DNA from 4 places in the Bradyrhizobium sp. SOJA106 genome. Region 4 is predicted to be linked to each of the others. Evidence: predicted binding sites of a transcription regulator. Region 4 holds the regulator's gene; each other region holds the start of a gene.

Region 1 (5,489 bases), 3.9 Mb from region 4:
CATGGTGCAGGCGGGCGTCTATGCGGGTGTGCGCCACTACCTCAAGGCGCTCGAAGCGCTCGGCGGCAATCCGCATGACGGCGTCAAGGTCGTCGAGAAGATGAAGTCGATGCCGACCGAGGACGATCTGTTCGGCAAGGGCGAGATCCAGCCCAACGGCCGCACCATCCACAACGCCTATCTGTTCGAGGTGAAGAAGCCCTCGGAGTCCAAGGGACCGTGGGACTTCTACAAGCTGGTCGGCACGGTGCCGGGCGACCAGGCCTTCACGCCTCTCTCCGAGAGCAAGTGCGCGCTGTTGAAGAAGTAAGATAACAGCCCGCAGGCCTCAAAGGCCTGCGGGCGAGTTTCAGGGGAACGCCGAAGGGACCGGGTACGGGATCGATGCAGGCTCTATACGCTCAGCTACTGGTGGGACTGATCAACGGCTCGTTCTACGCGCTGCTCAGTCTCGGGCTTGCCGTGATCTTCGGCATGCTCAACATCATCAATTTCGCCCATGGCGCGCTCTACATGATGGGCGCCTTCGTCGCCTATTTCCTGCTCAACCTCGGCGGCATCAATTACTGGTGGGCGTTGCTGCTGGCCCCCGTCATCGTCGGCATCTTCGGCATGATCCTGGAAAGGACCATGCTGCAATGGCTGACCGGGCTCGATCATCTCTACGGCCTGCTGCTGACCTTCGGCATCGCGTTGATCGTGCAGGGCGTGTTCCAGAACTATTTCGGCTCCTCGGGCCTGCCTTACGCCATTCCGGACCAGCTCAAGGGCGGCATGAATCTCGGCTTCATGTTCCTGCCGATCTACCGCGGCTGGGTCGTGATCTTCTCGCTGGTGGTGTGCCTGGCCACCTGGTTCCTGATCGAGAAGACGCGGCTCGGCGCTTACCTGCGCGCCGCCACCGAAAATCCGACGTTGGTGCGCGCCTTCGGCATCAATGTGCCACGCATGATCACGCTGACCTACGGTCTCGGCGTCGGCCTTGCCGCGCTCGCCGGCGTGCTCTCGGCCCCGATCAACCAGGTGCGGCCGCTGATGGGCGCCGACCTCATCATCGTCGTGTTCGCGGTGGTGGTGATCGGCGGCATGGGATCGATCATGGGCTCCATCATCACCGGCTTTGCGCTCGGTGTGATCGAGGGCCTGACCAAATATTTCTACCCCGAGGCCTCCAACACCGTGGTGTTCGTGCTGATGGTGCTGGTGCTCTTGGTGAAGCCAACGGGATTGACGGGAAGGGCGGCCTGAGATGACAGCCTTGACGGACGACACGCTGCCGGTAAGCCCGCGCGCGATGCGCGACGAGATGATCGTCTTCGTAGTGATGGCGCTGCTGCTGGCGTCGGTGCCCTTCACGGGGGTCTATCCGTTCTTCGTGATGCAGGCGCTGTGCTTCGCGCTGCTCGCCTGCGCCTTCAACCTGCTGATCGGCTACGGCGGACTGTTGTCGTTCGGACACGCGATGTTTCTGGGCACCGCCGGCTACTGCAGCGCGCATGCGCTGAAAGTCTGGGCGCTGCCGCCGGAGCTCGGCATTCTCGTCGGTGTCGCCGCGGCTTTCGCGCTCTCGATTGTGACCGGCTACATCTCGATCCGCCGCCAGGGCATTTATTTCTCGATGATCACGCTGGCGCTGTCGCAGCTCTTGTACTTCATCTATCTCCAGGCGCCGTTCACCCATGGTGAGGACGGCATCCAGGGCATTCCGCAAGGGCGCATGTTCGGCCTGCTCGATCTGTCGAAGCCGACCGTGCTCTATTACGTCGTGCTGGTCGGCTTCCTCGCCGGATTCCTGCTTATCTACCGCATCATCAACTCGCCGTTCGGCGAGGTCCTGAAATCGATCCGCGAGAACGAGCCGCGCGCGATCTCGCTCGGTTACCGCACCGACCAGTACAAGTTCCTGGCCTTCGTGCTGTCGGGAACGCTGGCGGGCTTTGCCGGTGCGCTGAAAGTGTTCGTGGCGCAGAACGCCTCGCTCACCGACGTGCACTGGTCGATGTCGGGCGAAGTCGTGCTGATGACGCTGGTCGGTGGTCTCGGCACCATCTTCGGCCCCGTGGTCGGCGCGTTCGTGATCATCGCCATGCAGCAATACCTGGCGGGCTTCGGCCAGTGGGTGACGGTGATTCAGGGCTCGATTTTCGTAATCTGCGTGCTTACCTTCCGCCGCGGCGTCATCGGCGAAATCGCCCATTACTTCCGGCGATCTCTATAACATACTGATATCACACTAATTTCATTGGTGTGTGAAAGCGGTGGATGATCCGGTTCCGCGCGCGGGAGATGACACGCGCGCGGATCGAAAATGGTCTATGACAGTTTTATGACGGCCTGCTCGGGCCGGACCATTTCCAACCGGTAGCCTTTCCCCATGATGCGATGGTTTCGCGCTTTCCTCCCCAAGGAAGAACGGTTCTTCGACCTGTTCGACCGCCATGCCCAGACCGTGATTCAGGGCGCGATCGCGCTCCAGGGAATGCTCAATGGGGGTGAGGAGACGCCGGTCTATTGCCAGCGGGTCAACCAGTTCGAGAACGATGCCGACAACATCACCCGCGAGGTGCTGACGGCGGTGCGCCGCACATTCATCACCCCGTTCGATCGCGGCGACATCAAGAACCTGATCACCTCGCTCGACGACGCCATCGACCAGATGCAGCAGACCGCCAAGGCCGTGATGCTGTTCGAGGTCCGCGCCTTCGAGCCGCCGATGCGCGAGATTGGCGGGCTCCTGATCGAATGTGCCAATCTGGTCGGCCGGGCGCTGCCCCTGATGCAGGAGATCGGCAAGAACGTCGCCATGCTGACCGCGATCACTGAAGAGCTGGGCAAGCTGGAAGGCCGCGTCGACGACCTCCACGACATCGGGCTGAAGGAATTGTTCCTCAAGCATCGCGACGGCAACGCGATGGATTTCATCGTCGGCGTCGAGATCTACGACCACCTCGAAAAGGTGGCCGATCGCTTCGACGACGTCGCCAACGAGATCAACAGCATCGTCATCGAGCAGGTCTAGCGCATGATCCGGAAAAGCGTGCAGCGGTTTTTCCCCGCGACAAACGCGGAACGCGTTTGCGCGGAGATCATGCGCCAACCTTAAGGCAGGGCCGCGCCGTGGATGCCGCGTTGGGTCTTCCCGTCCTCGTCGGACTGATCGCCGTCGCGCTGCTGTTCGACTTCCTGAACGGCCTGCACGATGCCGCCAATTCGATCGCGACCATCGTTTCGACCCGCGTTCTGCGGCCGCAATTCGCTGTGTTTTGGGCGGCCTTCTTCAATTTCATCGCCTTCATGGTGTTCGGCCTGCACGTCGCCCAGACCATCGGCACCGGCATCATCGATCCCTCGATCGTCGATGCCCAGGTGATCTTCGCGGCCCTCATCGGCGCCATCGTCTGGAACTTGGTGACTTGGGGGCTCGGCATCCCGTCCTCCTCGTCGCATGCGCTGATCGGCGGCCTCGTCGGCGGCGGCATGGCCAAAGCGGGGATCTCGGCGGCGGTGTGGAGCGGTCTTTCCAAGACGATACTGGCCATCGTGCTGTCGCCGCTGGTCGGCTTCCTGCTCGCCATGATGCTGGTCGCGATCGTGTCGTGGCTGTCGGTGCGCTCGACGCCGTTCGCGGTCGATCGCGCGTTCCGCATCCTGCAATTCGCCTCCGCCTCGCTCTATTCGCTCGGCCATGGCGGCAACGACGCGCAGAAGACCATGGGCATCATTGCCGTGCTGCTCTATTCACAGGGCCACCTCGGCAGCGAATTCTCGGTGCCGTTCTGGGTGGTGCTGTCGTGCCAGGCGGCGATGGCGCTGGGCACGCTGATGGGCGGCTGGCGCATCGTCCGCACCATGGGGCTGCGCATCACCAAGCTGACCCCGATGCAGGGCTTCTGCGCCGAGACCGGGGGCGCGGCGACCCTGTTCATGGCGACGTTCCTCGGCGTTCCCGTCTCGACCACCCACACCATCACCGGCGCAATCGTCGGCGTCGGCGCCGCCCGGAGGGTCTCGGCGGTGCGCTGGAACGTGGCAAGCTCGATCGTCTATGCCTGGGTGATCACGATTCCGGCCTCCGCGATCGTCGCTGCGCTGACCTGGTGGGCGGTCCAGCTCTTCAGGTAACGAGCTTCAGCCCGGCGATGCCGGCAACGATCAGCCCGATGCTGGCGAGGCGGAAGGCGGTGGCGGGCTCTCCGAATAGGATCATGCCCAGCGTGGCGGTGCCGACCGCGCCGATCCCGGTCCAGACCGCATAAGCGGTCCCGACGGGCAGCGATTTGAGGGCAAGTCCCAGCAGGATGACGCTGCCGGCCATCGCCGCGAGCGTGACGACGGAGGGGACAAGCCTGGAGAAACCCTCGGTGTATTTCAGCCCGATCGCCCACGTGATCTCGAGAAGACCGGCGACGAACAGGATGCTCCAGGCCATGGCGACCCTCCATTCAAGGCAGGGTCGTCCCCGCGGCTGATAGGCTGGTGGAGAGGAGGGCCGTCCCTCCATCGGCGGATATGGGGCTGGCCGAAGGCCTGCGCAATCACCAAATCAGGCTTGATCAGGCCCATTTTCCCTGCCAAACGCTCCCGCCATGTCCGACATCGCCACCACCACAGCCGAATCGCCGGCCCGTTCCCCGCTTGCCGCTGAAGTGGCGCGACGACGGACCTTTGCGATCATCTCCCATCCCGACGCCGGCAAGACCACGCTGACCGAAAAGCTCCTGCTGTTCGGCGGCGCCATCAACCTCGCCGGCCAGGTCAAGGCCAAGGGCGAGCGGCGCAACACGCGTTCGGACTGGATGAAGATCGAGCGCGAGCGCGGCATCTCAGTCGTGACCTCGGTCATGACCTTCGAGTTCGAGGGTCTCGTGTTCAACCTCCTGGACACGCCGGGCCACGAGGACTTCTCGGAAGACACCTATCGCACGCTCACCGCGGTCGATTCCGCCGTCATGGTGATCGACGCCGCGAAGGGCATCGAGGCGCGCACCCGCAAGCTGTTCGAGGTGTGCCGGTTGCGCGATATCCCGATCATCACCTTCATCAACAAGATGGACCGTGAGAGCCGCGACGTGTTCGAGCTGCTCGACGAGATCGAGAAGACGCTGGCGCTCGACACCACGCCGATGACCTGGCCGGTCGGCCGCGGCCGCGACTTTCTCGGCACCTATGACGTCATCAATGGAGGCGTCCGCCTGCTCGAAGGCGGCGGCGCCAAGACCGGCGCGGCGCAGCAGATCGAGATCGAGGAGCTTGCCAAGCTCAACGCCAATCTGGACGCCTCCGCGGTGAAGGACGAGCTTGAGCTCGTCACCGAAGCCTCAAAACCGTTCGAGCTCGAAGCGTTCCGCGAAGGCCATCTGACACCGGTCTATTTCGGCAGCGCGCTGCGCAATTTTGGCGTCGGCGATCTCCTGGAAGGGCTCGGCAAGTTCGCGCCCGAGCCGCGCGCGCAGGACAGCGACCAGCGCAAGGTCGAGGCCACCGATCCG
Region 2 (5,489 bases), 4.1 Mb from region 4:
ATACGCAGGGCGGGCGCGAGGTGGTCGGTGTTCTTCTGATCGAGGCGATGGAACAGCACGCGCAGGCCCGTGAGCTGGCGATGCAGCCTGACGCAGGTCCGGCGCAGTCGGCCGAGATTGCGGCGCATCTCGGGCTTGGCCTCGTCGGCGAGAATGCGCTCCTCGATGTCGTCGATCTCCTGGCCGAGCTTATCGGCCATCCGGTCGAGCGTGTCGGCGACCTCGTCGACGATCTTTTCCAGGAGATGGGCGACATTGTCGACGCGGTAGCCGCCTTCGAGTACGCGGCGCGTGGCGTCCGCCGAGCACAGCGCCTGATGGCGGCCACTGACGAGCAAATGCTCGGTCATGGCAAAGCGCAGGAACGCGGTTTCCTCCGTCACGCGGTCGATCTCGCGCACGAGATCGGAGAACACGCCGTAGACGCAATGGTCGATGACGTGAAGCTGCTGGAACGTGTCGTTCGACAGCAGCAGCTCGCGCGCGAGCGGCGGCAGCGGCGATGCCGCGATCCACGGCCGCACGCGACCATCTGTCAAATTGAAGTGCAGCCACAGCCGGCCATCATGAGTGAACTCGATCGGCTGGTCGATCGGAAGCGCCTCGGCGCTGCCGTCGGCATGCAGGCGAAACGCCCAGACCAGCCCGGGAATGGCGGGCTCGGTGTTCTCTATCGCGCTGACAAGCTTCGCCGGCTCAGCCATGGCCAACCCCAACCGTCAACAGATAGTCCCACTCCGGAGCATGGCTGACGGCATCTTCCAGACCCACGCGCGTACTCAATTACGGCTTTGTTACAGTTTGATGATAACAGGCCGGCCTACTCGGCGGCGAGCCCCGTCGCGGCGGCTTCAGCTTCCCTGACGTAGTCGTGGACGACGCGGCCGAACGGCAGCGTCAGGTCGGCGATGTAATGGTGCGCGCCGAGACAACGGCGAACCGGGAAGTCGGCAACCGGTGCGTTGACGTGCGGCACCAGATGCAGCCGGCCCGGCCCGATCCACGAGCCCTTCGGCACGATGTCGATCAGGTTGATGGCAACGAGCTGACAGACTTCGAGCCGCCCGTCGACGCCGGGGATCATCTTCAGATTAACTTGCGTCTTCGACAGCGTGGCGCGGGTGAGATCGCCGTTGCCGGCCATGCTCTCGTGCTTGTAGCCCATGGTGCCCATGGCGACGAGCTGGCCGGCATATTCCAACGTGCCCGTCAGCGTGTCCTTGACGATCTCGAGCTTGGGATGGGCGTACTTCTTGGGAAAGCCCCAGATCTCGCGTCCGGCCGCGATCGGCGGATCGTCGTCCAGATACATCTGCGAGACGAAGTTGACCTCCTCGCCGTTGAGACGCGCGGGGATGACGAGACCAGATTCAGTGTAGCTGCCGAAGCCGGAGGAATCCGGCATCTTGATCCATTCGTAATGCACGATCGGCTGGTCGATCGGCTCGAGCGGCTCAGGCAGGCCGGCGCGGATCAGGTCCGGATCGGTCTCGTAGGTGATGACCAGGAATTCGCGGTTGACGAAACGATAGGGTCCGGCCGGATAGCTCGGTCCTGCAGCCGGCATGGACGGAAGTCTCAGCACGTCTTCCCTGCGCATCCTGATCTCCTGTGTGATGCCTCTGACGCTCGTCCGGCTCACGGGCTTTATGCAAATTGCTAGCCGCCGTCATTGACTGCGATGTGAAGGATTTCCGTCAGCCGGGCGACCCGCCGCCATTCCCGCTGCGGCCACCGTGCATGCGGGCGATGCATCGGCGCCGCAATTGTCATCACACCGTCACCACCGGACGCAATCGTTTGGGAGAGGCAGGAGGCATCGCCATGGACGCCCGCACGTCGCATCCGACACATTCGACCCATCAGCCCCCTTCGTGCGGCTGGCGGCCCGAGCGTTGCGACCGCGTCGCGCTGGTGTTGCAAGGCGGCGGTGCGCTCGGCGCCTACCAGGCCGGCGTCTACCAGGCGCTGCACGAGGCGGGCATCGAGCCCGATTGGGTCTGCGGTGTTTCGATCGGCGCGATCAACTCCGCCATCATCGCCGGCAACAAGCCGGAGAAGCGGCTGGAGGCGCTGCGCATCTTCTGGGAGCGCATCACCAGCCGCAAGATCTGGCACTACACGCCGGATGGCGACTCTTCCGGCAGTGGCGCAATCTCACCAGCGCCTGGATGACGTCGGCGAGGGCCAGCCGGGCTTCTTCACCCCGCACCAGATCAATCCCTGGTTCAGCCCGGTCGGCGCCAGGACCGCCACCAGCTATTACGACACGATGCCGCTGAAGGAGAGCCTGCTCGAGCTCGTCGACTTCGACCTCCTCAACGAGAAGAAGGTCCGCTTCGCGGTCGGCGCGGTCAACGTGCTCTCCGGCAACTTCATCTATTTCGACAACGCCCATGACGAGATCGAGCCGGAGCACATCATGGCCTCCGGCGCGCTGCCCCCGGCGCTGCCGATGGTGCGGATCGGCACCGATCATTTCTGGGATGGCGGCATCGTCTCCAACACGCCGCTGCAGCATCTGCTCGACCAGGAGGACGCGCTCAACTCGCTGGTGTTCCAGGTCGACCTGTTCAGCGCCCGCGGCGTGCTGCCGCGCTCGATCCAGGACGTGATGGCCCGCCACAAGGACATCATGTATTCCTCGCGCACGCGCCACAACACCGACGTCTACCGTCGCACCCACAATCTCAAGGTCCTGCTCTACAAGGCGCTCGCGAAGCTGCCGGAGGAGCAGCTGTCCGAGGAGGAGCGCAAGCTCAAGGCGAGCCTGCGCAACATGCCGGAGATCGCGATCCTGCATCTGATCTACCAGCAGAAGGCCTATGAGGGCGATGCCAAGGATCACGAGTTCTCGGGCACCTCGATGCGCGAGCACTGGACAAGCGGCTACGAGGACACCAAGCGCACGCTGAAGCGCCGCGACTGGATCAAGATGCCCGAGGAAGGCATGGGCCTCGTCGTGCACGACGTGCATCGGGAGACGGAGAGCGCGTGACGAGCGCGCTTCGTACGAGGCGCTCCAAACAAAAATTCGAAAACAACCCCATGCACAGTAGCCGGGCATGGCGGATCAATGATTTGCACGTTGCGCACGCGGGTTTGACACGTCGGGCAACACACCGGCATAATGGCATCATCGCAGGACTGCGCGGGACGCTCGTGTCGAGGCTTCTATGCACACGTTGCGCCGTCAATCAAGTCACGCGCCTGCGGCACAATCGGTAAGCTGAGTTGAACGCCAGCGGCCAGCGATGCTGCGCCGAGCTTATCGATTCCACTCTCCTTTGGGGGTGTTGGAAATCAGAACGACGACACCAGCCCGCGCTGCCTTCACGGCGCTGGCTGGCTCGCAGTATGAGCTGTGGTGTTACTTCAACCCCGCTGCGGGTTCGCTCGGTCTACGGCCGATCAGCACGAACTTCAGAACGAACAACGTTGTCTGCTTGGCATCAGAACAGGACCGAGTTGAAGGACGGCATCGGCGCCCTCACCGCTGGCGGCGGCGTGCCGCGTGCACTCCTTCTCGTTGGTCCCTCAACATCCTTGTAGTCGGAGGATGCCCGGGCCTCTAACCGCCAGACGCGATCAGAATGGCAACTAGGCTCAGTGCGACTATCGAGATAAGCGACAGCGCGATCTTCTCGCGCCGGCTCATGCCTCCTACCATTGATCGCGCCCCATATCTTCGGGGGCCTGCGGATCCTGGCGGTACTCCCACCTTCCGCCCATGCCTCGGCGCCGCCATGTTTTGCCAGGGTACAACTGTGACGACGTCCATCCGCCATCAACAGTCCGTTGCGGAATGATCGGCGGCGCGCATTCGTGCCAAGTCAATTCGGCGTCCGGATACTTCCGGTCGCGCCACCAAGTAAACAATCGCATCAAGTAAGCCCTCAGTCAGGAACGGCCTACCAGCGGTTGCGATGCACAATCAAGCCGGGAAAATACCGATCTTCTGGGGGGCGGCTTCCTCCGTCCGCTCCCTCAGGGAGCGCGGACAACCGCCACGCCTTGGACGATCATCTCCAGACCATCTCGTCCGCGCTGGAGGTCACGATGCGCTACCCTCAGGCTGCCGCACGCCGCTCTGGCTGGACGGGTATGGTTTAGCCCGAATAGACGGTTGAGCCTGAGCGTTGCCTTTTCGGTTGTGACTCCATTCTCGCGCAGCATCGTCAATGGCGCTGACGGAAATTCCCCGGAATTGCTGTTGCGCCTGACCCGGTCTGGGATGTGTCATTCAACGCATCCGCTTCGAGACAGGCGGCTGCCCTGCAGCCGCGTCCTACATTGGGTCTGGAGATGATCATGCGCAACATAGCGTCGGTGATGGCAGTCGTGATCGCGTTGAGCGCGCCGGCTTTGGCCCAGAAGGCCGAGATTGAAGCGAACAATGCGAAATGGATCGAACTGTTCAACAAGGGCGATTTTGCCGGGATTGCGTCCCTCTACAGCGCCGACGCGGTCGCATTCCCGCCCGGCTCCGCGATGGTGCAGGGCCGAACAGCCATCGAAGCAATGTGGAAGGGCATGGCTGAACAAGTGACCGATCCGAAGCTCACGACGGTGGATGTCAAACCGCTTGGCCCTTCCGCGGCACGCGAGATCGGCACGTTCGTCCTGAAGACCAAGGGATCGGCACCGCAGGACGTCACCGGCAAATATGTCGTCGTGTGGGAGAAAGTCGGAGACGACTGGAAGCTCGCCACCGACATCTGGAACGATGGCAAATAACCGTCTTACGGTTTGCAGGTCCGCTCTGCGCCGGAAGGGAAGGATCGCGGCCGTGCCCGAGGATGCGCGTTCGCTCAAACCGACGCACCCGTTCATTCGCCGTTGTCATTCGAGACGCCGGCGCTATCGTGCGTATGCGGCACAGCCGCGACATTCATCCGATAATTCTAGTGATGGGAGAATCGCATGAAATTCATAACCACCTGGAGCGTACCCCAAGGCACCTTCAACGCAGCCGTCGCCCGCTTTCTGGAGACCGGTGGCGCGCCACCCGAGGGCGTCAAGATGCTGGGTCGTTGGCATGGCATGAATGGACAGGGATTTGCGATCTCTGAATCGAGCGATCCCAAAGCCATGTATCGTTGGCTCGCGCAATGGTCTGACCTGCTCCCCTTGACCGTTACGCCTTGCCTCGAGGACGGAGACGCGGGCGAAGTGATGGCGTCGCTCCCCAAACGGTGACGATCAAGCGTCGATCATCGATACACAAGTCGCTGTCGCCGCCGAAACCGGCGGCAGTGACATGCGCGCCCGGCGCTGATGGATAGCGCTCCTTCGCAACCAGCTGTGAGTCCGGGGCGTTCGTCGCGCCCTTCGCCGCTCACTTGGGGATGCTCGTCCGCTCCCCTCGGGGAAGTAGATGACCCTTGACGATTATTGTGAATGCAACTGCGATGCATAACCAGAGTAACAGGCTCACCGCCCCGCCGATCAGCAGGCCACGAAAAACGCGTATGCCGTCATCCTCGTCA
Region 3 (5,489 bases), 3.9 Mb from region 4:
GAGAGATCACGACGTTCCCCCGGCTCTGCCGGGGGATTTTGTTTGAGGAGGCGAAACGCGGGTGAAGCTTCAGCCCACCACCGGCGCAACCAGAAAATTCTCCGACGCAGAGCTTCCCGCCGTCTTGCAGACATCGCCCTCGATCTTGACCTTGCCGGTCGCGAGCAGCCGCAACGCTTCGGGATAGATGCGGTGCTCGACCTCGAGGATGCGCTCGGACAGCGTGTCCGCGGTGTCGTGGTCGCTGACGGGCACCGCGCCCTGCATCACGATTGGGCCCGCATCGGTCTCGGGGATCACGAAATGCACAGTCGCACCGGACAGCTTGACGCCGGCGCGCAAAGCCTGGCCGTGCGGATCGAGGCCGGGGAACGACGGCAGCAGCGAGGGATGGATGTTGAGCATCCGCCCATACCAGGCCTTGGTGAACTCGGCGGTGAACAGGCGCATGAAGCCGCCGAGGCAAATCAGCTCGATGCCGTGCTGATCGAGCGCAGCCTGCAGCACCTTCTCGAAGCCGGCGCGGTCCTTGCCGAACGGCTTGCTCTCGATCACCAGCGTGTTCACGCCGGCCGCCTTGGCCCGTTCGAGCCCGAGCGCATCGGCCTTGTTCGAGATCACGAGCGCGATCTCCGCCGGGAAATCGGCCGCAGCAGCGGCCCTGATCAGCGCGGCCATGTTGGAGCCGCGGCCGGAGATCAGGATGGCGACGCGGCGCTTCATCACAGTGCCAGATCGAGATGGCCGTTATAGACGACGCGATGCTCGCCCTCGGCCGGGATTACGGTGCCGAGCTGCGCGACCGTCTCGCCGGAGTCGGTGAAGACCCGCACAACCTCGTCGACCTTGTCGGGCTCGACGATCGCGATCATGCCGATGCCGCAATTGAAGGTGCGCAGCATTTCGAGCTCGGCGATGCCGGCTTGGGCAGCCAGCCATTTGAACACCGGCAGCACGGGCAGACGCGCGAGGTCGATGCCGACGCCGAGATCCTTCGGCAGCACGCGCGGAATGTTGTCGGTGAAACCGCCGCCGGTGATATGGGCGAGCCCCTTCACCGCGCCGGTCTCGCGGATCGCGCGAAGACAGGATTTGACGTAGAGCCGCGTCGGCGTCAGCAGCGCGCCGCCGAGCGTCATCACGGGCGCAAACGGCGCCGGCGCCTCGAAGCCGAGGCCGGATTGTTCCACGATCTTGCGCACCAGCGAGAAGCCGTTGGAGTGCACGCCCGACGAGGCGAGGCCGATCACGGCATCCCCCGCCGCAATGTCCTTGCGCGGCAGCAGCGTGCCGCGCTCGGCGGCGCCGACGGCAAAGCCGCCGAGGTCGTAATCGCCGTCCTGATAAAGGCCGGGCATCTCGGCGGTCTCGCCGCCGATCAGGGCGCATCCGGATTCCCGGCAGCCCTCGGCGACACCCGCGACGATCGAGGCCGTGGCCTCGGGGTCGAGCTTGCCGCAGGCGAAATAGTCGAGGAAGAACAGCGGCTCGGCGCCCTGCACGACGAGATCGTTGACGCTCATGGCGACGAGGTCGATGCCGATGCCGCCATGCAGCCCGGTCTCGATCGCGATCTTGACCTTGGTTCCGACGCCATCGGTGGCGGCGACCAGGACCGGGTCCTTGAAACCGGCCGCCTTGAGATCGAACAGGCCGCCGAAGCCGCCGATCTCGGCGTCGGCGCCGGGCCGCGCGGTGGCGCGCACCATCGGCTTGATCAGGTCGACCAAACGGTTGCCCGCGTCGATATCGACGCCTGAATCGGCGTAAGTGAGGCCGTTTTTGCGGTCGGTCATGCCCGATTTCCAGTGGGTTTGCGGCTGGTTACGTCGAATTCCGGGGATGCGCAATGGCAAGCGTAGCGCCCCGCCCTATACTATGTAGAGATATCAACCGGTTCAGCCTCCCTGGGGGCCGGATTCGAGGTCAGACCGGGTGCCGGGAAGCGCCGCGTGAGTATTCCGAATATCATTACCCTGGGCCGCATCATGCTCGTCCCGGTCATTGTCTGGGCCATCGTGTCCAGCCAGATGGAGGTGGCGTTCGCCGTCTTCCTGATTGCCGGCATCAGCGATGCCGTCGACGGCTTTCTGGCCAAGCGCTTCAACATGACGAGCGAGCTCGGTGCCCTGCTCGACCCGCTCGCCGACAAGGCGCTGCTGGTGTCGATCTACCTCGCGCTCGGCATCTGGGGCGACATCCCGCGCTGGATCGTGATCCTGGTGGTGTCGCGTGACATCATGATCGTCGCAGCCGTGATCGTATCCTGGCTGTTCGACAAGCCCGTCGAGATGAAGCCGTCGAAAGTATCCAAGCTAAACACAGCGGCCCAGGTCTCCTACGCAGCCCTGGTGCTGGCCGCGCTTGCCTTCGGCTTCAAGCCGGCGCCCTATGACATCGTCCTGATGGGCCTCGTTACGGTCTTCACGCTCTCTTCGGTGTCGCTCTACCTCGTCGAGTGGCTGCGGCACATGAGCACGATCGAGGCCAAATGAGTTGGGACAGGTGAGTTGCGGACTTTTCAGTGGGGCCTTGGCCCCGCAAAAGGCCAACTCCCGCTCGATGAAGTCGAATCTCGTCAAACACGGCCGGCGCGCCGGCACGGAGCAAAGCAAGCGTGGCAGGCCGCGTTCATCCCCGACAATTGGCGTTTTCGCTTCCGCATGCGGAGAGCCTCAGCCGGGACAATTTCCTCGAAGGCCCCGCGAATGCCGCCGGTCTCGCCTTGATCGACAGTTGGCCGGAATGGTCGAACCGGATCATGTGGCTGGCCGGTCCCGAAGGCAGCGGCAAGAGCCATCTCGCCACGATCTGGGCCGAAGAGGCCGGCGCGCGCTCGACCACGGCCAATGCGCTGACCGCCGCAGGTGTCCCGGGCGCGCTCGCCACCGGCGCGCTGGTGGTCGAGGATCTCAAGGCCGGGAATTTTGACGAGCGCGCCCTCTTCCATCTGATGAACCTCGCCCGCGAGGACGGCGCCTACATCCTCTTCACCGGACGTGAGATTCCGGCATCCCTCGAGATCGAGCTGCGCGACCTGCGCTCGCGCCTGCGCGCCGTTCCCGTCATCTCGCTGTTCGCTCCCGACGACCAGCTTTTCCGCGGTCTGATCATCAAATTCTGCGCCGATCGCCAGCTCACGGTGGACGAGAGCGTCGTCAGCTATCTCGCCACCCGCCTGGAGCGGTCCTCGGCCGCTGCCCGGCAGGCTGTGGAGCTGCTCGACAGCGAGGCGCTGCGGCTCGGGCGTCCCGTCACGAGGGCGCTGGCCGCCGAGCTGCTGCGGGACGCCTGAGCAGCGCCGGCCGCCCTCGGCCGCCTCAGCCACCCTTGGCCGCTTGACGCGGCGCGGCGGCGGAACATCAATGTCATCGAAACGTCATCGCACTAACACATGCTCCCGCCGGTTTTGCGCATAAGTCGCAAAGAGGCGAATTGGATGGACCGACTTCTCATGGAATCAGCGCAAGCCGTTGAAATTAAAGAAAAAGCCCCTGAGGCCGATGGCCTGCCGGCAATCGCCACGAGGCCCGAGCGGTTCATCAATCGCGAGCTGTCCTGGCTGCATTTCAACCGCCGCGTCCTGGAGGAATCGGTCAATCCCAGCCACCCCATGCTGGAGCGGGTGCGATTTCTGTCGATATCGGCGAATAACCTCGACGAGTTCTTCATGGTCCGCGTCGCCGGCATCAAGGCCCAGGTGCGCGAGGGCATTGCCGAGCGCGCGCCCGACGGCCTGACGCCATCCGAGCAGCTGGCGCTGATCAACCGCACCGTCTCCCAGCTCGCCTCCGACCAGCAGGCGATCTGGCGCGACCTGCGCGGCACGCTGGCCGATGTCGGCATCGTGCTGGTCGACGGCAAGGACGTCACCAAGGCGGAGCGGACCTGGATCGAGGACTATTTCCTCAACAACGTGTTCCCGCTGCTGACGCCGCTCGCGATCGACCCGGCCCACCCCTTCCCGTTCATTCCGAGCCTCGGCTTCACCATCGCGCTCCAGCTGACGCGCGAGGCCGACGGCAAGCAGATGAACGCGTTGATCCGCATGCCCGGCAAGATCGACCGTTTCATCCGCCTGCCGGCCGATGGCAAGGTGCGGCTGATCTCACTGGAGCAGGCCACCAGCCTGTTCATCAACCGCCTGTTCCCCGGTTACAATCTGCACGGCCAGGGCGCCTTCCGCATCATCCGCGACTCCGAGCTCGAAATCGAGGAAGAGGCCGAAGACCTCGTTCGCCTGTTCGAGACGGCGCTGAAGCGCCGCCGCCGCGGATCCGTGATCCGGCTCGAGATCGACGCCAAGATGCCGGAGGAGCTGCGCAACTTCGTGCAGCACGCGCTGTCGGCCGCCGACGACGAGGTGTTCCTGGTCGACGGCGTGCTCGCCATGAACGAGCTCTCGCAGCTCACCCGTCTCGACCGTCCCGACCTCGAATTCACCCCTTACGTGCCGCGCCATCCCGAGCGCGTGCGCGAGCATGGCGGCGATATCTTCGCGGCGATCCGCCAGAAGGACCTCATCGTCCACCACCCGTACGAATCTTTCGACGTCGTCGTGCAGTTTCTGCAGCAGGCCGCGCGCGATCCCGACGTCGTCGCAATCAAGCAGACGCTGTACCGTACCTCCAACAACTCGCCGATCGTGCGCGCGCTTGCCGAGGCCGCCGAAGCCGGCAAGTCCGTCACCGCGCTGATCGAGCTCAAGGCGCGCTTCGACGAGGAAGCCAACATCCGCTGGGCGCGCGACCTCGAGCGCGCCGGCGTGCAGGTCGTCTACGGCTTCCTCGAGCTGAAGACGCACGCAAAGCTCTCGATGGTCGTGCGCCGCGAGGGCGGCAGCCTCACCACCTACGTCCACACCGGCACCGGCAACTACCATCCGGTCACCGCACGTATCTATACCGACCTCTCCTACTTCACCTCCGATCCGACCATCGGTCGTGACGCCGCGCGCGTGTTCAACTTCATCACCGGCTATGCCGCGCCGAGCGATCTGGAGAAGATGGCGGTGTCGCCGCTGACCTTGCGCAAGCGCATCATCGAGCACATCCAGGGCGAGACTGCGCATGCCAAGCACGGCCGTCCCGGCGCGGTCTGGATGAAGATGAATGCACTGGTCGACCCCGACATCATCGACGCGCTCTATGAGGCGTCGCAGGCCGGCGTGCAGGTCGAGCTCGTGGTGCGCGGCATCTGCTGCCTCAGGCCCGGCATTCCCGGCCTGTCCGAGAACATCCGCGTCAAGTCGATCATCGGACGATTCCTGGAGCACGGCCGAATCTACTGCTTCGGCATGGGCCAGGGGCTGCCGAGCGCGAAAGCTGCTGTGTATATCTCATCGGCCGACATGATGCCGCGCAATCTCGACCGCCGCGTCGAGGTGCTGTGTCCGCTGCAAAATCCCACGGTGCATCAGCAGGTTCTCGAACAGATCATGGTCGCCAACCTGAAGGACAATGAGCAGAGCTGGCAATTGTTGCCGGACG
Region 4 (5,489 bases):
CCGATGTGAAGTCGAGATAGCGCTCGCCGTTGGTCGCGATCAGCCAGCAGCCTTCGCCGCGCTCGAAACCGAGGTCGGCCCTGGCGAAAACGGGGAGCAAATGCGGCGCGGCGCTGTTGGTCATGACGATCACTTGGATGTTGCGGACGGCCTGAGTGCGTTGCGCAACGCACCATTGACCGGCCCGGAAAACGAAACGTGCCGCCTTTTAAGGGCGGCACGCACGACTATCTTATGCTTGGTGAGACGGGTGTCAATGCCGCCCGAAAAGCCCCAGGAAACGCTGAATCCGTAGTCTTGCGGTGCCGATTTTGCGGGATTTTTCACCACGGAACATGTGGAAGCGAGTCGGCGGACTCTTGCGCGCGAGTCACGCCATATTGTAGCGTTTGGACTGTCAGATACGACATCTCGTGCAGCAGTTCTGATCCCAAGAGTCCTCATGTACCGGCGTAAACGTTCGGGCGCACCTTGTGTGCCCGGCGAGCCTTAAGGGATTCTGGCGGCACGGGTTTTTCAAGGCTTAGGCATTCGCTGTGAGGCCCCAGGATGGCTGGCCGGCAGCGAGGGAAAGGGTGCAATGACGGTTTTGACCTGGTCCGATGATCGCGTCGAGCAGCTGAAGAAGCTCTGGGAGGCCGGACTTTCGGCCAGCCAGATCGCGGCCGAGCTCGGCAATGTGACCCGCAATGCCGTGATCGGCAAAGTGCACAGGCTCGGCCTGTCCGGCCGCGCCAAGAGCCCCTCGTCGGCCGCGCCCCGGCCGCGCAAGGCGCGTCCCGCGCAGCACATGATGCGCGTGAGCCGCCCGATCTCGCGCGGCAACACCGCGCTGGCGCAGGCCTTCGAGGTCGAGGTGGAGGCCGAGCCGGTCACCTACGACAACGTGGTGCCGATGAGCCAGCGGCTGTCGCTCCTGGAGCTGAACGAGGCGACCTGCCACTGGCCGGTCGGCGATCCATCGAGCCCGGATTTCTTCTTCTGCGGCGGCAAGGCGCTCTCCGGCCTGCCCTATTGCGCGCAGCACTCGCGCGTCGCTTACCAGCCGGCGGCGGATCGCCGCCGCGCGCCCGCGAAGCCGGGCACGCGCTGAGCACTGCTTCAACGACATCGTCCCGGCACGCGGCCGGGACGATCCGAAGCAAAAAAGCGCGCCGCTCGGCACGCTTTTACTTTGCTCGCTTGCAGCCGTTCTTACGTCTGCTCCGCTTTCGCGAAGCGATCGTCCAGCGCGTAGCCGGCGCCGCGGACGGTGCGGATCGGGTCCTGCTCGCGGCCGAGATTGAGCAGCTTGCGCAGACGGCCGATATGCACGTCGACGGTGCGTTCGTCGATGTAGATGTCGCGGCCCCAGACGCTGTCGAGCAGCTGCTCGCGCGAGAACACGCGGCCGGGATGCTCCAGGAAGAACTCCAGCAGGCGATATTCGGTCGGACCGAGATCGATCGGCCGGCCCGAGCGCGCGACGCGACGCTTGTCGCGGTCGAGCTCGATGTCGCCATAGGCGAGCACGGTTGCGAGCCGCTCCGGGCTTGCGCGCCGCAAGAGGCCCTTCACGCGCGCCAGCAGCTCCGGCACGGAGAACGGCTTGACGATGTAATCGTCGGCGCCGGTCGCAAGACCCCGCACCCGCTCGCTCTCCTCGCCGCGCGCGGTCAGCATGATGATCGGAAGCTGCTTGGTCTCCGGGCGGGTGCGCAGCCGTCGGCACAGCTCGATGCCGGAGAGGCCCGGCAGCATCCAGTCGAGCACGATCAGGTCGGGGATGTGCTCCTTGAGACGGGTGTCGGCGTCGTCACCGCGCATCACCGTCTCGACGTCATAGCCATCGCCTTCGAGGTTGTAGCGAAGCAGCTCGGTGAGAGCTTCCTCGTCTTCAACCACCATAATGCGCGCGCCCATGGTGTCGTCGCTCCTTGACTCTTCAGCTATTCGGGATCGTCGTGGCAAAGGTCGTCATGTCACCCTTCGGCCGCTTGTCGGTGATCGCCTGGCCCTCGATCATGTAGAACACGGTCTCGGCGATGTTGGTGGCATGGTCACCGATGCGCTCGATGTTCTTGGCGCAGAACATCAGGTGAATGCAGAACGAGATGTTGCGCGGATCCTCCATCATATAGGTGAGAAGCTCGCGGAACAGAGAGGTGCAGATGGCGTCGACTTCCTCGTCGCCCTTCCACACCGCCATCGCCGCCGGCAGGTCGTGCGCGGCATAGGCGTCCAGCACCGACTTGACCTGCTGCTGCACGAGGTCGGTCATGTGCTCGAGGCCGCGGAACAGCTTCAGCGGATGAAAGTCCGTCTCCAGCGCCGCGACGCGCTTGCCCATGTTCTTGGCGAGATCGCCGATGCGCTCGAGATCGGTGGCGACGCGCATGGCGCCGACGATCTCGCGCAGGTCCACCGCCATCGGCTGGCGGCGGGCGATGGTGAGCACGGCGCGCTCCTCGATCTTCTTCTGGAGCGCGTCGATCTCGGCGTCGGTCGCGACCACGCGCTGGCCGAGCACGACGTCGCGACGGATCAGCGCGTCGACGGAATCGACGATCATGCGCTCGGCGAGGCCGCCCATCTCGGCGACCAGGCGGGTGAGCTCCTGGAGGTCGGTGTCGAAGGCCTTTGCGGTATGTTCAGAACCCATATCCCGTCTCCTCAGCCGAACCGGCCGGTGATGTAATCCTGCGTGCGCCGATCGCTCGGCGAAGTGAATATCTTGCTGGTATCGTCGAACTCGATCAACTCGCCGAGATACATGAAGGCGGTCTTGTCGGAGACGCGGGCCGCCTGCTGCATGTTGTGGGTGACGATCGCGATCGTGTAGTTCTCGGACAGCTCCTGGATCAGCTCTTCGACCTTGGCGGTCGAGATCGGGTCGAGCGCCGAGCAGGGCTCGTCGAACAGGATCACCTCGGGCCGCACCGCGACGGTGCGGGCGATGCAGAGGCGCTGCTGCTGGCCGCCGGAGAGCGAGAGGCCGGACGCATTGAGCTTGTCCTTGACCTCGTTCCACAGCGCGCCGCCGCGCAGCGCCTTCTCGACGCGGTCGTCCATCTCGGACTTCGAGATCTTCTCATAGAGACGGATGCCAAACGCGATGTTCTCGTAGATCGTCATCGGGAACGGCGTCGGCTTCTGGAACACCATGCCGACGCGGGCGCGCAGCAGGTTGAGGTCCAGCTTGGGGTCGAGGATGTTGGTCTGGTCGAGCATCAGCTGGCCGGTGGCGCGCTGGCCCGGGTAGAGGTCGTACATCCGGTTGAAGATGCGCAGTAGGGTCGACTTGCCGCAGCCCGACGGGCCGATGAACGCCGTGACGCGATTGGTGCCGAGCGTCAGGTTGATGTTCTTCAGCGCGTGGTGCTCGCCGTAATAGAAGTTGAGGTTGCGCACCGTCACCTTGGCCGGGGCCTCGGGCAGCGGCTGCGAGCCGTGCTGAACGGGCGTACTGACGGTAACTGACATATCGCTCATTTTGCGGTCCTCTCGGCGCTCAGGATGCGCGCGCCAATGTTCAGGGCAAGCACGGTCAACGTGATCAGCAGGGCGCCGCTCCAGGCGAGCTGCTTCCAGTAGGCATAGGGGCTCTGCACGAAGTTGTTGATGGTCACCGGCAGGTTGGCCATCGTCTTGTTCAGGCTCAGGCTGAAGAACTGGTTCGACAGCGCGGTGAAGAGCAGCGGCGCGGTCTCGCCGGCGACGCGGGCGGTGGCCAGCATCACGCCGGTGATGAGGCCCGAGCGCGCCGCGCGATAGGCGATGCGCTTGATCACCAGCGAGCGCGGCAGACCGAGCGCGGAGGCAGCCTCGCGCAATGCGTTCGGCACCAGCAGCAGCATGTCCTCGGTCGTGCGCAGCACCACCGGAATGACGATCACGGCGAGCGCGAGGCAGCCGGCGATGGCCGAGAAGCCGCGCATCGGCACCACGACCGCGCCGTAGATGAACAGGCCGATGATGATCGAGGGCGCCGACAGCAGGATGTCGTTGATGAAACGGATCACCGAGGTCAGCTTGTCGTTGCGGCCGTACTCGGCGAGATAGGTGCCCGCGAACAGGCCGAGCGGCGCGCCGATGCCGACGCCGAGCGCGGTCATGATCAGCGAGCCGACGATGGCGTTGAGGAGGCCGCCCTCGGTCGAGCCGGGCGGCGGGGTGTTTTCGGTGAAGACCTGGAGGTTGAGCCCGGTCAGGCCGTTGTAGAGCAGCGTCAGCAGGATCAGCGCGAGCCAGGTGACGCCGAAGGCGGCGGCGGCAAGGCAGAGCGCACGGATGACGATGTCCATGCGGCGGCGGCGTGCGTAAATCGGGTTCATGTTACTTCCCCGCCTTCTTTTCGAGACGCAGCAGCATCAGGCGCGCGGCGGCGAGCACGAAGAACGTGAGCACGAACAGCAGGAGGCCGAGAAGGATCAGGCCGGACTGGTGCAGGCCGTCGCTTTCGGCGAACTCGGACGCGATCGCCGCCGAGATCGTGGTGCCCGGGGCGAAGATCGACGAGGAGATGCGGAACGAGTTGCCGATGATGAAGGTCACCGCCATGGTCTCGCCGAGCGCGCGGCCGAGCGCCAGCATGACGCCGCCGATGACGCCGACGCGGGTGTAGGGGATCACCACGCTGCGGACGACTTCCCAGGTGGTGCAGCCGACGCCGTAGGCCGCTTCCTTCAGCACCGGCGGCACCGTCTTGAACACGTCGACCGAGATCGAGGTGATGAAGGGCAGCACCATGATGGCGAGGATCAGCGAGGCATTGAACAGGCTGAGATAGGACGGGGGACCGGCGAAGATCGCGCCGAGCACGGGGATGCCGTCGGAGATCTTGATCATGAACGGCTGGTAGGTGTTGGCCAGGAACGGGCCCAGCACGAAGAAGCCCCACATGCCGTAGATGATCGAGGGGATGCCGGCGAGCAGCTCGATTGCCATGCCGATCGGGCGGCGCGCCCATTGCGGGCACAGCTCGGTGAGGAAGATGGCGATGCCGAGACCGACCGGAATGGCGATCAGCATCGCGATGAACGAGGTGACGAGCGTGCCGTAGATCGGGCCGAGCGCGCCGAGCACGGGGGGATCTGCCGACGGCGCCCAGCGCTGCGTCCACAGGAACGAGAGGCCGTATTCCTTCATCGCCGGGAAGGCACCGACGATCAGCGAAACGATGATGCCGCCGAGGATCAGCAGCACGGAGATCGCGCTGAGCCGCGTGATCCAGTAGAAGGTGAGGTCACCGAGCTTGAACGCGCTCAACGCCTTGGCGCGATCGTACGGTCCGGCGGCATCAACTACATTGCTCTCGACAGCCATCTCTGCCACGCCGATCCCCTGTACCTGTTTATATACGCTTGTTGTCGGTGCTGCGCTCCGGATGCAGCGCGAGGCCGATCCGGAGCGGACGTCTTTGAGGTCCCGGCAATCGAGAGCGCCTTAGCTCTTAATGTCGGCCGACCAGGTCTTCTCGATCAGCTTCACGACGCTCTCGGGCATCGGGA

What was found. The regulator PhoB, encoded in region 4, activates phosphate uptake and scavenging genes when phosphate is short. The targets are predictions, from matches to a motif close to TGTCATNNANCTGTCAT.
Region 1: the regulator PhoB is predicted to act here: its motif matches at 2,316-2,332, upstream of AC5V87_RS18605 (DUF47 domain-containing protein).
Region 2: the regulator PhoB is predicted to act here: its motif matches at 1,768-1,784, upstream of AC5V87_RS17960 (acetoacetate decarboxylase).
Region 3: the regulator PhoB is predicted to act here: its motif matches at 3,367-3,383, upstream of AC5V87_RS18950 (RNA degradosome polyphosphate kinase).

Annotation. Positions count from the first base shown of each region.
Region 1 covers NZ_CM182549.1:4,083,715-4,089,203, forward strand. The annotation lists gene AC5V87_RS18590 (ABC transporter substrate-binding protein) at 1-310, shown strand, start outside; gene AC5V87_RS18595 (branched-chain amino acid ABC transporter permease) at 385-1,248, shown strand; gene AC5V87_RS18600 (branched-chain amino acid ABC transporter permease) at 1,250-2,218, shown strand; gene AC5V87_RS18605 (DUF47 domain-containing protein) at 2,375-3,019, shown strand; gene AC5V87_RS18610 (inorganic phosphate transporter) at 3,118-4,122, shown strand; gene sugE (quaternary ammonium compound efflux SMR transporter SugE) at 4,115-4,429, opposite strand; gene AC5V87_RS18620 (peptide chain release factor 3) at 4,587-5,489, shown strand, end outside.
Region 2 covers NZ_CM182549.1:3,947,940-3,953,428, reverse strand. The annotation lists gene AC5V87_RS17965 (transporter) at 1-704, opposite strand, end outside; gene AC5V87_RS17960 (acetoacetate decarboxylase) at 821-1,600, opposite strand; partial or broken gene AC5V87_RS17955 (patatin-like phospholipase family protein) at 1,825-2,998, shown strand; gene AC5V87_RS17950 (YybH family protein) at 4,306-4,737, shown strand; gene AC5V87_RS17945 (DUF3303 domain-containing protein) at 4,924-5,199, shown strand.
Region 3 covers NZ_CM182549.1:4,154,827-4,160,315, reverse strand. The annotation lists gene purN (phosphoribosylglycinamide formyltransferase) at 70-723, opposite strand; gene purM (phosphoribosylformylglycinamidine cyclo-ligase) at 723-1,796, opposite strand; gene AC5V87_RS18960 (CDP-alcohol phosphatidyltransferase family protein) at 1,953-2,495, shown strand; gene AC5V87_RS18955 (P-loop NTPase family protein) at 2,618-3,295, shown strand; gene AC5V87_RS18950 (RNA degradosome polyphosphate kinase) at 3,455-5,489, shown strand, end outside.
Region 4 covers NZ_CM182549.1:8,024,711-8,030,199, forward strand. The annotation lists gene AC5V87_RS37920 (aspartate aminotransferase family protein) at 1-124, opposite strand, end outside; gene AC5V87_RS37925 (GcrA family cell cycle regulator) at 581-1,093, shown strand; gene phoB (phosphate regulon transcriptional regulator PhoB) at 1,195-1,902, opposite strand; gene phoU (phosphate signaling complex protein PhoU) at 1,925-2,641, opposite strand; gene pstB (phosphate ABC transporter ATP-binding protein PstB) at 2,653-3,471, opposite strand; gene pstA (phosphate ABC transporter permease PstA) at 3,468-4,313, opposite strand; gene pstC (phosphate ABC transporter permease subunit PstC) at 4,315-5,304, opposite strand; gene pstS (phosphate ABC transporter substrate-binding protein PstS) at 5,425-5,489, opposite strand, start outside.